2 regions of the Shinella oryzae genome follow, and region 1 is predicted to be linked to the other one. Evidence: riboswitches for the same ligand, from Rfam matches in the RefSeq annotation. Region 1 holds a riboswitch; the other holds the start of a gene.
The links. A riboswitch is a leader RNA that binds a small molecule or an ion and turns the genes downstream of it on or off. The one in region 1 is predicted to bind thiamine pyrophosphate.

Region 1 (5,626 bases):
TCTCGATCATGGTCGCGCCGACCATGAACCGGTTCTTATCGCGCGGCACGATGTAGATCGGGTGGCGCGGATGGAGGAGACGGACGGGACGGGAGAGGTTTATCTCTTCGGTCTCGAGATAAAGCATCTCACCGCGCACGCCGCGCAGCTCCGGCAACTGGCCGATGCGGGCTGCACCGGTGCAATCGACGATCCGGTCGAAAGCGCCCTTGTCCTTGCTGTCGCCAAAGAGGAAGCGCATGCGTGCCTCCTCAAGCGCGGCGGTCAGGCCGGAGAGCGCCCGACGCGGATCGAGATGCGCCTCCTCGCGGAAGAACAACGCCTTGCGGAACCGGCCGGCGAGATCCGGTTCGAGCGCGCCGATCGCCGCCTCGTCCAGCCATTCCCAGCCGGTGGTGCGCGAGGCGAAGCGGTCGAGTTCGCCCGTATCGCGCCCGCCTGCGACAACCAGCGTTCCGCAGCGCTGGACCTGTCCGGGCAGGGCGGCCTCCCACCAGTCGGCCGCCATTCGCCCGAGCGAGAGCACCGGTTCTTCGGCATTCTCGCGCTCGCACCACGGCGCCAGCATGCCGCCGGCAAAACCGGATGCGCCGGTGCCGACAGCGCCGGCCTTTTCCTGCACGGTGACGTCGAAGCCATGGCGGTAAAGCTGCCATGCGACGGTGAGGCCGGCGACGCCGGCCCCCTTGACCAGGATGCGCATGGTCATTCTCCCGCAGGTGTCGTGCCAAGCGGCATGTAGAGGTCGCCGCCCTCACGGAACTTCGCCGCCATGGCCTCCAGCCCCTCCTTCTGCGCTTCCGCGCGGATGTCGTGGGAGATGCGCATGGAGCAGAATTTCGGACCGCACATGGAGCAGAAATGCGCCACCTTGTGCGCCTCCTTGGGCAGCGTCTCGTCGTGGTAGGAGCGGGCCGTTTCCGGATCGAGCGACAGGTTGAACTGGTCCTCCCAGCGGAACTCGAAGCGGGCGCGCGACAGCGCGTCGTCGCGGATCTTCGCCGCCGGGTGCCCCTTGGCGAGATCGGCGGCATGGGCGGCGATCTTGTAGGTGATGACGCCCACCTTCACGTCGTTGCGGTCGGGCAGGCCGAGATGTTCCTTCGGCGTGACGTAGCAGAGCATGGCCGTGCCGAACCAGCCGATCATCGCCGCGCCGATACCCGACGTGATGTGGTCGTAGCCGGGCGCGATATCGGTGGTGAGCGGCCCGAGCGTGTAGAACGGCGCCTCGCCACAGGTCTTCAGCTGCTTGTCCATGTTCTCCTTGATCTTGTGCATCGGCACATGGCCGGGGCCTTCGATCATGACCTGGCAATCCCTTGCCCAGGCGATCTGCGTGAGTTCGCCAAGCGTTTCGAGTTCGGCGAACTGCGCCGCATCGTTGGCGTCGGCAATCGAGCCGGGGCGCAGGCCATCGCCGAGCGAGAAGGAGACGTCATAGGCGCGGCAGATGTCGCAGATTTCCTCGAAATGCTCATAGAGGAAGCTTTCGCGGTGGTGATGAAGACACCACTTGGCCATGATCGAGCCGCCGCGCGAGACGATGCCGGTGACGCGATTGACGGTGAGCGGGATGTAATGCAGCCGCACGCCGGCGTGGATGGTGAAATAGTCCACGCCCTGTTCCGCCTGCTCGATCAGCGTGTCGCGGAAGACTTCCCAGGTCAGGTCCTCGGCGATGCCGTTGACCTTTTCGAGCGCCTGATAGAGCGGCACGGTGCCGATCGGAACCGGCGAATTGCGGACGATCCATTCGCGGATGTTGTGGATGTTGCGGCCTGTCGACAGGTCCATGACGGTATCGGCGCCCCAGCGGATCGCCCACACCATCTTCTCGACCTCTTCGGCCATGGAGGAGGTAACGGCGGAATTGCCGATATTGGCGTTGATCTTGACCAGGAAATTACGGCCGATGATCATCGGCTCGGCCTCGGGATGGTTGATGTTGGCGGGGATGATCGCCCGGCCACTGGCGACCTCCTGACGGACGAATTCCGGCGTGACGAAATCGGGAATATGCGCGCCGAAACTGTCGCCATCGCGCACGAGTGTATCCTTCGCGGCCTTGCGGCCGAGATTTTCCCTGATGGCGATGAATTCCATCTCCGGCGTGATCATGCCGGCGCGGGCATAGGCGAGCTGGGTCACAGCCTTGCCGTCCCTCGCCTTGCGCGGGCGGTTGCGAACGGGGAATTCCGGTGTCAGACGCTCGCCGGTCGCGAAGCCGTTGTCCTCCGGGCGGATGTGACGGCCTTCATAGTCTTCGGTATCGCCACGCGCGGCGATCCAGCTTTCGCGCAGCCGCGGCAGGCCGCTTTCGATGGCGACGATGTGGTTGGGGTCGGTATAGGCGCCCGAGGCGTCGTAGACGATGACGGGCGGCTCTCCCGAGGTCGGGTGGAGGGAAATCTCGCGCATCGGCACGCGGATTTCGGGATGCTGTTCGCCGGCAATGTGGATCTTGCGCGAGGCGGGCAGGGCGCCGGTGGTGACGGTCGGGGTGAGCTTTTGGGCGGCAATATTCATCGTGAGGCTCCAAGTTCGGTTTGGAGACCCAGTCCTAGAGCCGGAATGATGGAAGGACGCTGGACACGGAATCCGGGTTATCGGATGTCCTGCCACAGCGCTTGCACCGTCCCTACGCCAGTATGAACTGGATCAGGTTCAACGGGTCACTGCGCTGCGAAAGCCAGCAGTATCTCAGCCCCTTGTCGGGACCCCCCTGGTGAATGCCTTAAGCAAAAACGCTATGGGTCGATTTGTCAACGGGGTTCATAAAGTAAGTTCATACTTACTTTTTTCTGTGCCGCACACAAAAAGAAACGGCGGAGCAAGCCCCGCCGTTCCCTTTGAAACCATTCGCGAAAACTATTCGCGTTCGCCCGTGAAATTCAGCAGCAGCTGGAAGATGTTGACGAAATTCAGGTAGAGCGAGAGCGCGCCGAACACGGCCATCTTCTGCTGGGATTCCTGGTCAATGTTCTCGGCATATTGCGACTTGATGTTCTGCGTATCCCAGGCCGTCAGGCCGACGAAGACGAGGATACCGATCACGGAGATTGCGAACTGCAGGGCGCTGGAGCCCAGGAAAATGTTGACGATCGAAGCGATGATGACGCCGATCAGGCCCATGATCAGGAACGAGCCGAATTTCGAAAGGTCACGCTTCGTCACATAGCCGTAAAGGCTCGTGGCGCCGAACATGGTTGCGGCGATGAAGAAGGTTCGGGCGATGCTCATGCCGGTGAAGACAAGGAACACCGATGCGAGCGAGAGGCCCATGACGGCGCAAAACGCCCAGAAGGTCATCTGTGCCGTGCTGGCCGACATCGTCTGGATCTTGAACGAGAAGAAGAAAACGAAGGCGAGCGGCGCCAGCATCACCACCCACTTGAGCGGCGACGAGAAGATCGGCACGTAGAGCGCCGGCGTGGAGCCGACAATGAACGCAACGAGGCCGGTGATAACAAGGCCGGCGCCCATGTAGTTGTAGACGCGCAGCATGTGCTGGCGCAGGCCCTCGTCGAAGAGGGCAGCGGACTGCGCCTGTGCGCCGTAGCCGAATCGCTGTTGTACGGGTTCCATCTCATATCTCCTTATGGAAACGGTTGATCAGTAGAGCGTGCGGGAAAGTTCCCGCGCGGTTTGCGTCAGGTCGTCGGCCTTGCGGCTTTCGGACACCAGGGCATAGGCGACGTCGCCGATCTGCCAGTAGGCGGCCCGGGCGTTGTCAGCGTGGAACAGCAGGACATGCTGCACGGCAAACGAGCCCGGGCGCACCGCAAAGAGCGAGAGGCGTTCGTTCGCCTCCGGTTGCAGCACCAGCTCGACGCTCGGGCCATAGGCCGAGGGGAAGACCTGCGTATCGAGCAGGGTCCAGCCTTTCGGCAGGTCCGGCAGGACGATGGCGGTGGCCGAGCGGATCTCTGCACGGTCGAACGTTTCCGTCTCCGGCTGAGATGCCATCGTGTCGCGCAGAAGCGTCGTCCGGTGTGCGCGCACCGCTTCCTCCACGAAGGCCGGCGGCTGCACCGAGGCGATGACCTCGGTCGCGCCGAAGGGGCCGAAGACGGCATGCGCGACCCAGCCTGCCGCGACGAAGAGCGCGATCGCTGCAGCACGGCGGAAGACCGCAAGGATGCGGCGGCGCGACAGCGAACGCTCCAGCTGGCGCGCGGCCTCGCGCGTCTCCTGCCGGATCACGGTGCGGTGGTCCGCAAGCGCCAGGCGCAGCTCGTCGCGCACGCGCAGGTCCTTCATGATCTGCGCGGCGACGGCCGGGCGTTCCGACAGATAGGCCTCCACCTCGATGCGCCGCCCGACGGCCAGCTGGTCGTCGACATAGGCGTTGAGATCGGCTTCGAGGATGGGGTCATTGCTGGTCATCGCCAGTGCCTCCGACAATCCTGAGATGCGTGACGGTCGCGGACGGGCCGCTTTGTTCGAATGTGCGCAGGCGCTCGCGCGCCCGGGCGACGCGTGACATCAGCGTTCCCACGGGAATGCCGAGGGCGGTCGCCGCTTCCTGGTAGGAAAGCTCCTCGATGGCGACGAGGTGCAGGGCCGCGCGCTGCTCTTCGGGAAGCGTGAAGAAGGCGTTGCGCAGCTGCGTGAGGCGCACCGAATGATCCTGGTTGGCCGGTATCGCGGTTTCGGCGACTTCGGCCGCGCCATCGTGGCGGCGCTGCATCGAACGGCGCTGGCGCAAGCGGTCCACATGCGCATTGTGCAGGATCGACATCAGCCAGTTGCGCACATTCGCGCCAGTGCGGAACGTGCCCTGCCGTTCATAGGCCTTCACCAGCGCATCGTGCACGAGGTCCTCGGCATCATCCGGATTGCGGACGAGCGAAAGTGCGTAGCGCCTGAGCGCCGCAAGCTGTCCGATCACGTTGAAGCCGGGTGTCTTTGCGTTCATGCCCCAATATACGAGAGCCGCGCGGCTTCCATTCCATCGGCTGCCAAAAAAGTTCACAACCAGTGGAGAACGATGGCCGCAAGCAGGAGGTAGCGGCCGAACTTGGCGATGGAAACGACGAGCAGGAAACGGAAAAACGGCTCGCGCATGATGCCGGCTGCCACCGTCAGCGGATCGCCGATGATCGGTGCCCAGCTGAGAAGCAGGCTCCACCAGCCGTATTTGCGATACCAGTTGCCGGCACGCTCGAGGCTTGCGGCGTTGACCGGAAACCATCGCGCATGGCGGAAGCGCTCGATGCCCCGGCCGAGCAACCAGTTGACGACGGAGCCGAGCACGTTGCCCGTTCCCGCGACGATGATCAAAAGGCTGGGTGAATGGCTGCCGGCGGCAAGCAGGCCGACGAGCACCGCTTCGGATTGTGCCGGAAGGATGGTGGCGGCGATGAAGGCGGCTATGAAAAGGCCGCCATAGGCCGCAAGCGCGCTCATCCGGGCATCTCCGTCATACCGCTCTCCGTCCACGCGCGGAGTGCGCGCCCGCTTCCGATAAACGGTACGGCCGGCCTAGGAAAGGGTGTGACAGGTCTTTATCGCGGTATGGGCGGTCAGTCTGGCCTTTGCATTCGCGCTCAGCAGAGGGCGGACCGGTTCATCAGCAGGATGTCGTTCGACGTCAGCATGATGCGGGACGGTTCGTCGATCT
Region 2 (5,626 bases), 310 kb from region 1:
GCTTGATGACCCATGCGAAGCAAATTATTGATTTCGGCACTTTTTTGTGGTAGGGTCCTGATACTGATCCACATCGCGGCATTTTGCGTGCCCGAACACCACCACGAAAGCAAACGATCCCTCACCGTCGCTCACCTCCCATAGGCAACCTCGGTTGCTCGCATGTGATCGCGTTGCAGTGGACCTCTTTGCGCATGGCGGACGGACCAGAGTGGTGACACCGCAGGGTGCCCCCCGTCTTTCCCGGGTCCCCGGACCCACCCCGGCCTCATCGGGGAGTGTAACAGGGAGTATTTGAACAGAATGACGACCCAGCAGAAGAAATCTTCCACGCGCCAGGGCTTCAAGACCGGCGAGTCGATCGTCTATCCCGCCCACGGTGTCGGCCAGATCGTGGCCATCGAGGAGCAGGAAGTCGCCGGCATGAAGCTTGAGCTTTTTGTCATCGATTTCGAAAAGGACAAGATGCGTCTCAAGGTGCCGGTTGCCAAGGCCGTTTCCATCGGCATGCGCAAACTGTCGGAGACCGATTTCGTCGACCGCGCGCTGAAGGTTGTCCAGGGCAAGGCCCGCGTGAAGCGCACCATGTGGTCGCGCCGCGCGCAGGAATACGATGCCAAGATCAATTCCGGCGACCTGATCTCGATTGCCGAAGTGGTCCGTGACCTCTATCGCGCCGAGAACCAGCCGGAGCAGTCCTATTCCGAGCGCCAGCTTTACGAAGCCGCTCTCGACCGCATGGCCCGCGAAATCGCCGCCGTCAACAAGATGTCGGAAACCGAAGCCGTCCGTCTCGTCGAGACGAACCTCGCCAAGGGTCCGAAGCGCGGCAAGGCCATCGAGGAAGATGACAGCCAGGACGAGGCCGCCTGATCTAGGGCGCTCCGTCACGATTTAAAGCCCGGCTGGCGACAGCCGGGTTTTTTTATGGAACTTTTTTGCGGCACGCCCGTTTGACTGGCCGAGGATGACCGAAGGGCGCTGTGCCGCGGCATTGTCCCGGCCGTGCCGGGCGATCCACTAGCCTCTCCGGACTGTCTTCTCTATGGGCGAACGGGTGGTTCATGCCTCCCCGGAGCCGGTTCGGTTCACGTGGAGAGACGCATGGCTACGACGACCGCAGAGCGCCGCATGATCAAGCTTGCCATGTCCGCGCCCTACCTTGAGAGGGACGAGGAACAGGCGCTTGCCCAGGCCTGGAAGAACAATCACGATCAGGAAGCCCGCAACCGCATCGCCATGGCCCATATGCGCCTGGTCGTTTCGATGGCGGGCAAGTTCCGCAATTTCGGCCTGCCGCTCAGCGATCTCGTGCAAGAAGGCTATATCGGCCTTCTGGAGGCCGCCGCCCGCTTCGAGCCGGAGCGGCAGGTGCGCTTCTCCACCTATGCCAGCTGGTGGATCCGCGCCTCGGTTCAGGATTACGTGCTGCGCAACTGGTCCATCGTGCGCGGCGGCACCAGCTCGGCGCAGAAGGCGCTGTTCTTCAACCTGCGCCGCCTGCGCGCCCGTCTCGCCCGCGGCGATACCCGTCTCACCGCCGAGGCCATGCATCAGGAAATCGCCGCCGCCATCGGTGTCAGCACCGCCGACGTGCGCACCATGGATGCGCGCCTGTCCTCGTCGGACATCTCGCTGCAGGCGCCGATCTCGCCCAATGAGGGCGAGGGCGCCAGCCGCATCGATCTTCTCGCCAGCGAGGCTCCCCTGCCGGACGAGCAGGCCGAAGGCTCCATCGATGGCGAACGCCGCCATCTCTGGCTCTATTCGGCGCTCGGCGAACTCAACGAACGCGAGATGAAGATCATCCGCGCCCGCCGCCTCGCCGAAAACGGTGCAACGCTTGAAGAACTGGGCGTCCTGCTCGGCATCTCCAAGGAGCGCGTCCGCCAGATCGAGAACCGGGCGCTGGAAAAGCTGAAGGCCGTCCTGGTCAGCAAGACCACGGATTTCGCCTACGCCTGAGCAGCCTGACGCCGGCTGTTTCCTCGCGCTCCCGACAGCAAAGGACCCGGATGCAGGGACATCCGGGCCTTCGGGGAGGTCATTTATGATGACGCTCAGTTGCAGATCTTGATCTTCCGGATCACGACGTCGCCGTAATAATCGTAGGACTTCACCTTCTTGATGAAGCATTGCGGCTGCTCGTAGCCATAGCTGTCGTAGCAGGCATATGACGGTGCCGCGAAGGAAACGGCGGCGACGAGGGCAACAGTGGCGGAAACGATGGTCTTGCGCATGGGTCTCTCCTGATCTCTGGCCTGATGGATGCGACGAGCTGTTCTCGTCCGGTGATGAGAAGGTCGCACAGCGCCGCCTTGCCCGCTGTTTCCTACGGAACAGGCCGATTTTCCGTCCATTCCCGCCTGCCGGGCTTTGCTCTCCGGTCCGCCCCTTGCGCGCCGTCGCGGGCCGGATTATGCCTTGTGCTGCTCTAACGGGGTGCCCGCAGGTTTCGGTCTGCTGGCTGAGAGGCGTCACGCCAACCCGAAGAACCTGATCCGGCTCGTACCGGCGGAGGGATTAGACGGCTCAATCCAGCGCCCTATTCCCGTTGTGACAAACAAGGAGGCGCGGATGCGCACGCTACTTTCCACATTGGTTACGGCGCTTGCCGTTTGTGTCGCTGTGCCCGCATCGGCGCAGGAAAAGACGCTGACCGTCTACACCTATGAGAGCTTCATCGCCGAATGGGGCCCGGGCCCCAAGGTCAAGGAAGAGTTCGAGAAGACATGCGGCTGCAAGGTCGAATGGGTCGGCGTGGCCGATGGCGTGGAGCTCCTGACCCGCCTCAAGCTGGAGGGCGAGGGCACCAAGGCCGACGTGGTGCTCGGTCTCGATACCAATCTAATCGCCGAGGCGAAGGCCACGGGCCTGTTCGAGGCGCATGGCCTCTCGCCGAAGGACCTGACGGTGCCCGGCGGCTTCTCCGACGATACGTTCCTGCCCTACGACTACGGCCACTTCGCCGTCGTCTATGACAGCGAGACCCTGAAGAACCCGCCGACCAGCCTCAAGGAGCTGGTCGAAGGCGACCCCGCGGAGAAGATCGTCATCGAGGATCCGCGCACCTCCACGCCGGGCCTCGGCCTGCTGCTCTGGGTCAAGTCGGTCTATGGCGACAAGGCGCCCGAGGCTTGGGAAAAGCTCAAGCGGCGTGTCCTGACCGTCACGCCGGGCTGGTCGGAAGCCTATGGCCTGTTCACCAAGGGCGAGGCGCCGATGGTGCTGTCCTACACGACCTCGCCCGCCTATCACGTCATCGCGGAGAAGAACGAGCGCTACAAGGCGGCCGCCTTCTCGGAAGGCCACTATATCCAGATCGAGGTTGCCGGCCTCACCCGCACCGCCGGCGACAAGGCGCTGGCCCGCCAGTTCCTCACCTACATGACGGGGCCGGATTTCCAGTCGATCATTCCCGAAACCAACTGGATGATGCCGGCTGGCAAGACCCGTGATCCGCTGCCCGCCGCCTTCGATGCGCTGGTCAAGCCGGAGAAGACCTTCCTCATGTCGCCGGAGGAGGTCGCGGCCAACCGCAAGGCCTGGATCGACGAATGGCTCGCCGTGATGAGCGCCAAGTAGCCGGGTCAACACCGTGATCTTCGCCCGCGCCGAAAGACGCACGCTCGATATCGCCGGCGCGCTCGCGCTTGGCGGCGTGCTGGCCTTCGTCGGCGTGGCGACGGCCGTGCTGCTTGCCCATGCCGGTTCAGGGGCCGGTGCAGGGGCCGGCGCGGGCGCGCCTTTGTTCGATGCCTATATCCTGCGGGTGGCGCGCTTCACGTTCCTTCAGGCCGCGCTTTCCACGCTGCTGTCGGTGGCGCTCGCCATTCCCGTGGCGCGTGCCCTGGCGCGCCAGCGCGCCTTTCTCGGCCGCGTCTGGATCCTGCGGCTGTCGGCCGTGCCGCTCGGCCTGCCGGCGCTCGTCGCCGCCCTCGGCGTCATCGAGATCTGGGGGCGCCAGGGCGTGGTGAACGATCTCCTGCGCCTTGCCGGCCTGCAAAATCCGGTCAGCGTCTACGGGCTGACAGGCATCCTCATCGCCCATGTCTTCTTCAACCTGCCGCTCGCGGTGCGCTTCCTCGTCGCCGCGCTCGACCGCATCCCGGCGGAATACTGGCTGAGTTCGGCCAATCTCGGCATGGGCGGCGTGGCGGTGTTCCGGCTCATCGAATGGCCGGTCATCCGGCGCGTGCTGCCGGGCATTGCCGGCCTCGTCTTCATGCTGTGCGCCACGAGCTTCACCCTCGTTCTGACACTCGGCGGCGGGCCGGCCGCCACCACCATCGAGGTCGCGATCTACCAGGCGCTGCGCTTCGATTTCGATCCCGCCCGCGCCGTCCTGCTCGCCTTCCTGCAGATCGCGGTTACGGCGCTGTTGCTGTTCGTGCTCTCGCTGTTCGGCCGGCCGCAGGATGAGGGCGTGACGGCGGGCCGCGCCATCCGCCGCTTCGACGGCCGCCGGCGGCGCGTCACGGACGGGCTCGTCATCCTCGCCTTCACCCTCTTCACCGCCGCGCCGCTGCTGGCGACGCTCGTTTCGGGCCTCGCCGCCGATTTCGGCCGGCTCGCGCTCGATCCGATGCTGCACCGCGCGCTTCTCACCAGCCTTGCGATCTCGCTTGCCTCCGCCAGCCTCAGCCTCGCCATCGCGCTGCCCGTCGTGCTGGTGCCGCAGCTCGCCGAAAGCGGCGCGGCGGGCCCGGCCCGGCTGATAATGGCGGGCGCGCTTCCGGCCGTCGGCTCGCTCATCCTGCTCGTGCCGCCGGTCGTCGTGGCCACGGGCTGGTTCCTCATGCTGCGGCTTTTCGGCGAAACCGGCCGCTTCGCCCCGGCCATCGTCACCGTCATCAATGCGCTGATGGCGCTTCCCTTCGTGGTGCGCGTGCTGGGGCCTGCCTATCGCACTCATCTTGCCCGCACGGCGCGCCTCGCGCTCAGCCTCGGCATCACGGGTCCCCGCCGCCTCATGACGATCGACTGGCCGGCGCTGAAGAAACCCTTCCTCACCGCCTTTGCCTTCGCCATGGCGCTGTCGCTCGGCGATCTCGGCGCCGTCGCCATCTTCGGCGCGGAGGGTTTCGTCACGCTGCCCTGGCTGCTTTATTCGCGCATGGCAAGCTACCGCACGGCCGATGCCGCCGGCATCGCGCTCATCCTGGGCGTGCTCTGCCTGCTCCTGACGCTGCCCTCGACCGCTCCCGAGCGCGTCCCCGAAAGGCCCGGCCCCGATGCCTGATACCGCCATCGCCCTCTCCGATGTCACCGTGCGCTTTGCCGGAAAGACGCTCGCCTTCGACTGCGCCATAAAGCCCGGCGCGGCCGTCGCCGTGGTCGGCCCGTCGGGTGCGGGCAAGTCGACCCTCTTCAATGTCATCGTCGGTTTCCAGCCGCCGGCGGCCGGTTCGGTCCGCCTGCTGGGCGAGGACATGGCGGGCCGCGATCCCGCCGAGCGGCCGGTCTCCATCGTCTTCCAGGACAACAACCTGTTCTCCCACCTCACCATCGCCGACAATGTCGGCCTCGGCATCGATCCGGGGCTGCGTCTGGATGCGGCGGGGCGGCGCCGCGTGTCCGAGGCGCTCGCCCGCGTCGGTCTCGGCGGCTACGAGACGCGCCTGCC

Region 2: it holds a riboswitch for thiamine pyrophosphate, as region 1 does, so the genes downstream of both, thiB (thiamine ABC transporter substrate binding subunit) here and thiC (phosphomethylpyrimidine synthase ThiC) in region 1, are expected to answer to the same signal.

What each region holds. Positions count from the first base shown of each region.
Region 1 is NZ_CP081987.1:2,574,513-2,580,138, reverse strand. Features, by position in the region: gene thiO (glycine oxidase ThiO) at 1-703, opposite strand, end outside; gene thiC (phosphomethylpyrimidine synthase ThiC) at 706-2,529, opposite strand; TPP riboswitch at 2,621-2,737, opposite strand; gene K6301_RS12570 (Bax inhibitor-1/YccA family protein) at 2,872-3,588, opposite strand; gene K6301_RS12565 (anti-sigma factor family protein) at 3,616-4,389, opposite strand; gene K6301_RS12560 (sigma-70 family RNA polymerase sigma factor) at 4,376-4,921, opposite strand; gene K6301_RS12555 (YqaA family protein) at 4,975-5,412, opposite strand; gene K6301_RS12550 (hypothetical protein) at 5,553-5,626, opposite strand, start outside.
Region 2 is NZ_CP081987.1:2,879,890-2,885,515, reverse strand. Features, by position in the region: gene K6301_RS14100 (CarD family transcriptional regulator) at 304-873, shown strand; gene K6301_RS14095 (RNA polymerase factor sigma-32) at 1,105-1,965, shown strand; gene K6301_RS14090 (hypothetical protein) at 2,061-2,240, opposite strand; TPP riboswitch at 2,429-2,540, shown strand; gene thiB (thiamine ABC transporter substrate binding subunit) at 2,578-3,585, shown strand; gene thiP (thiamine/thiamine pyrophosphate ABC transporter permease) at 3,602-5,242, shown strand; gene thiQ (thiamine ABC transporter ATP-binding protein) at 5,235-5,626, shown strand, end outside.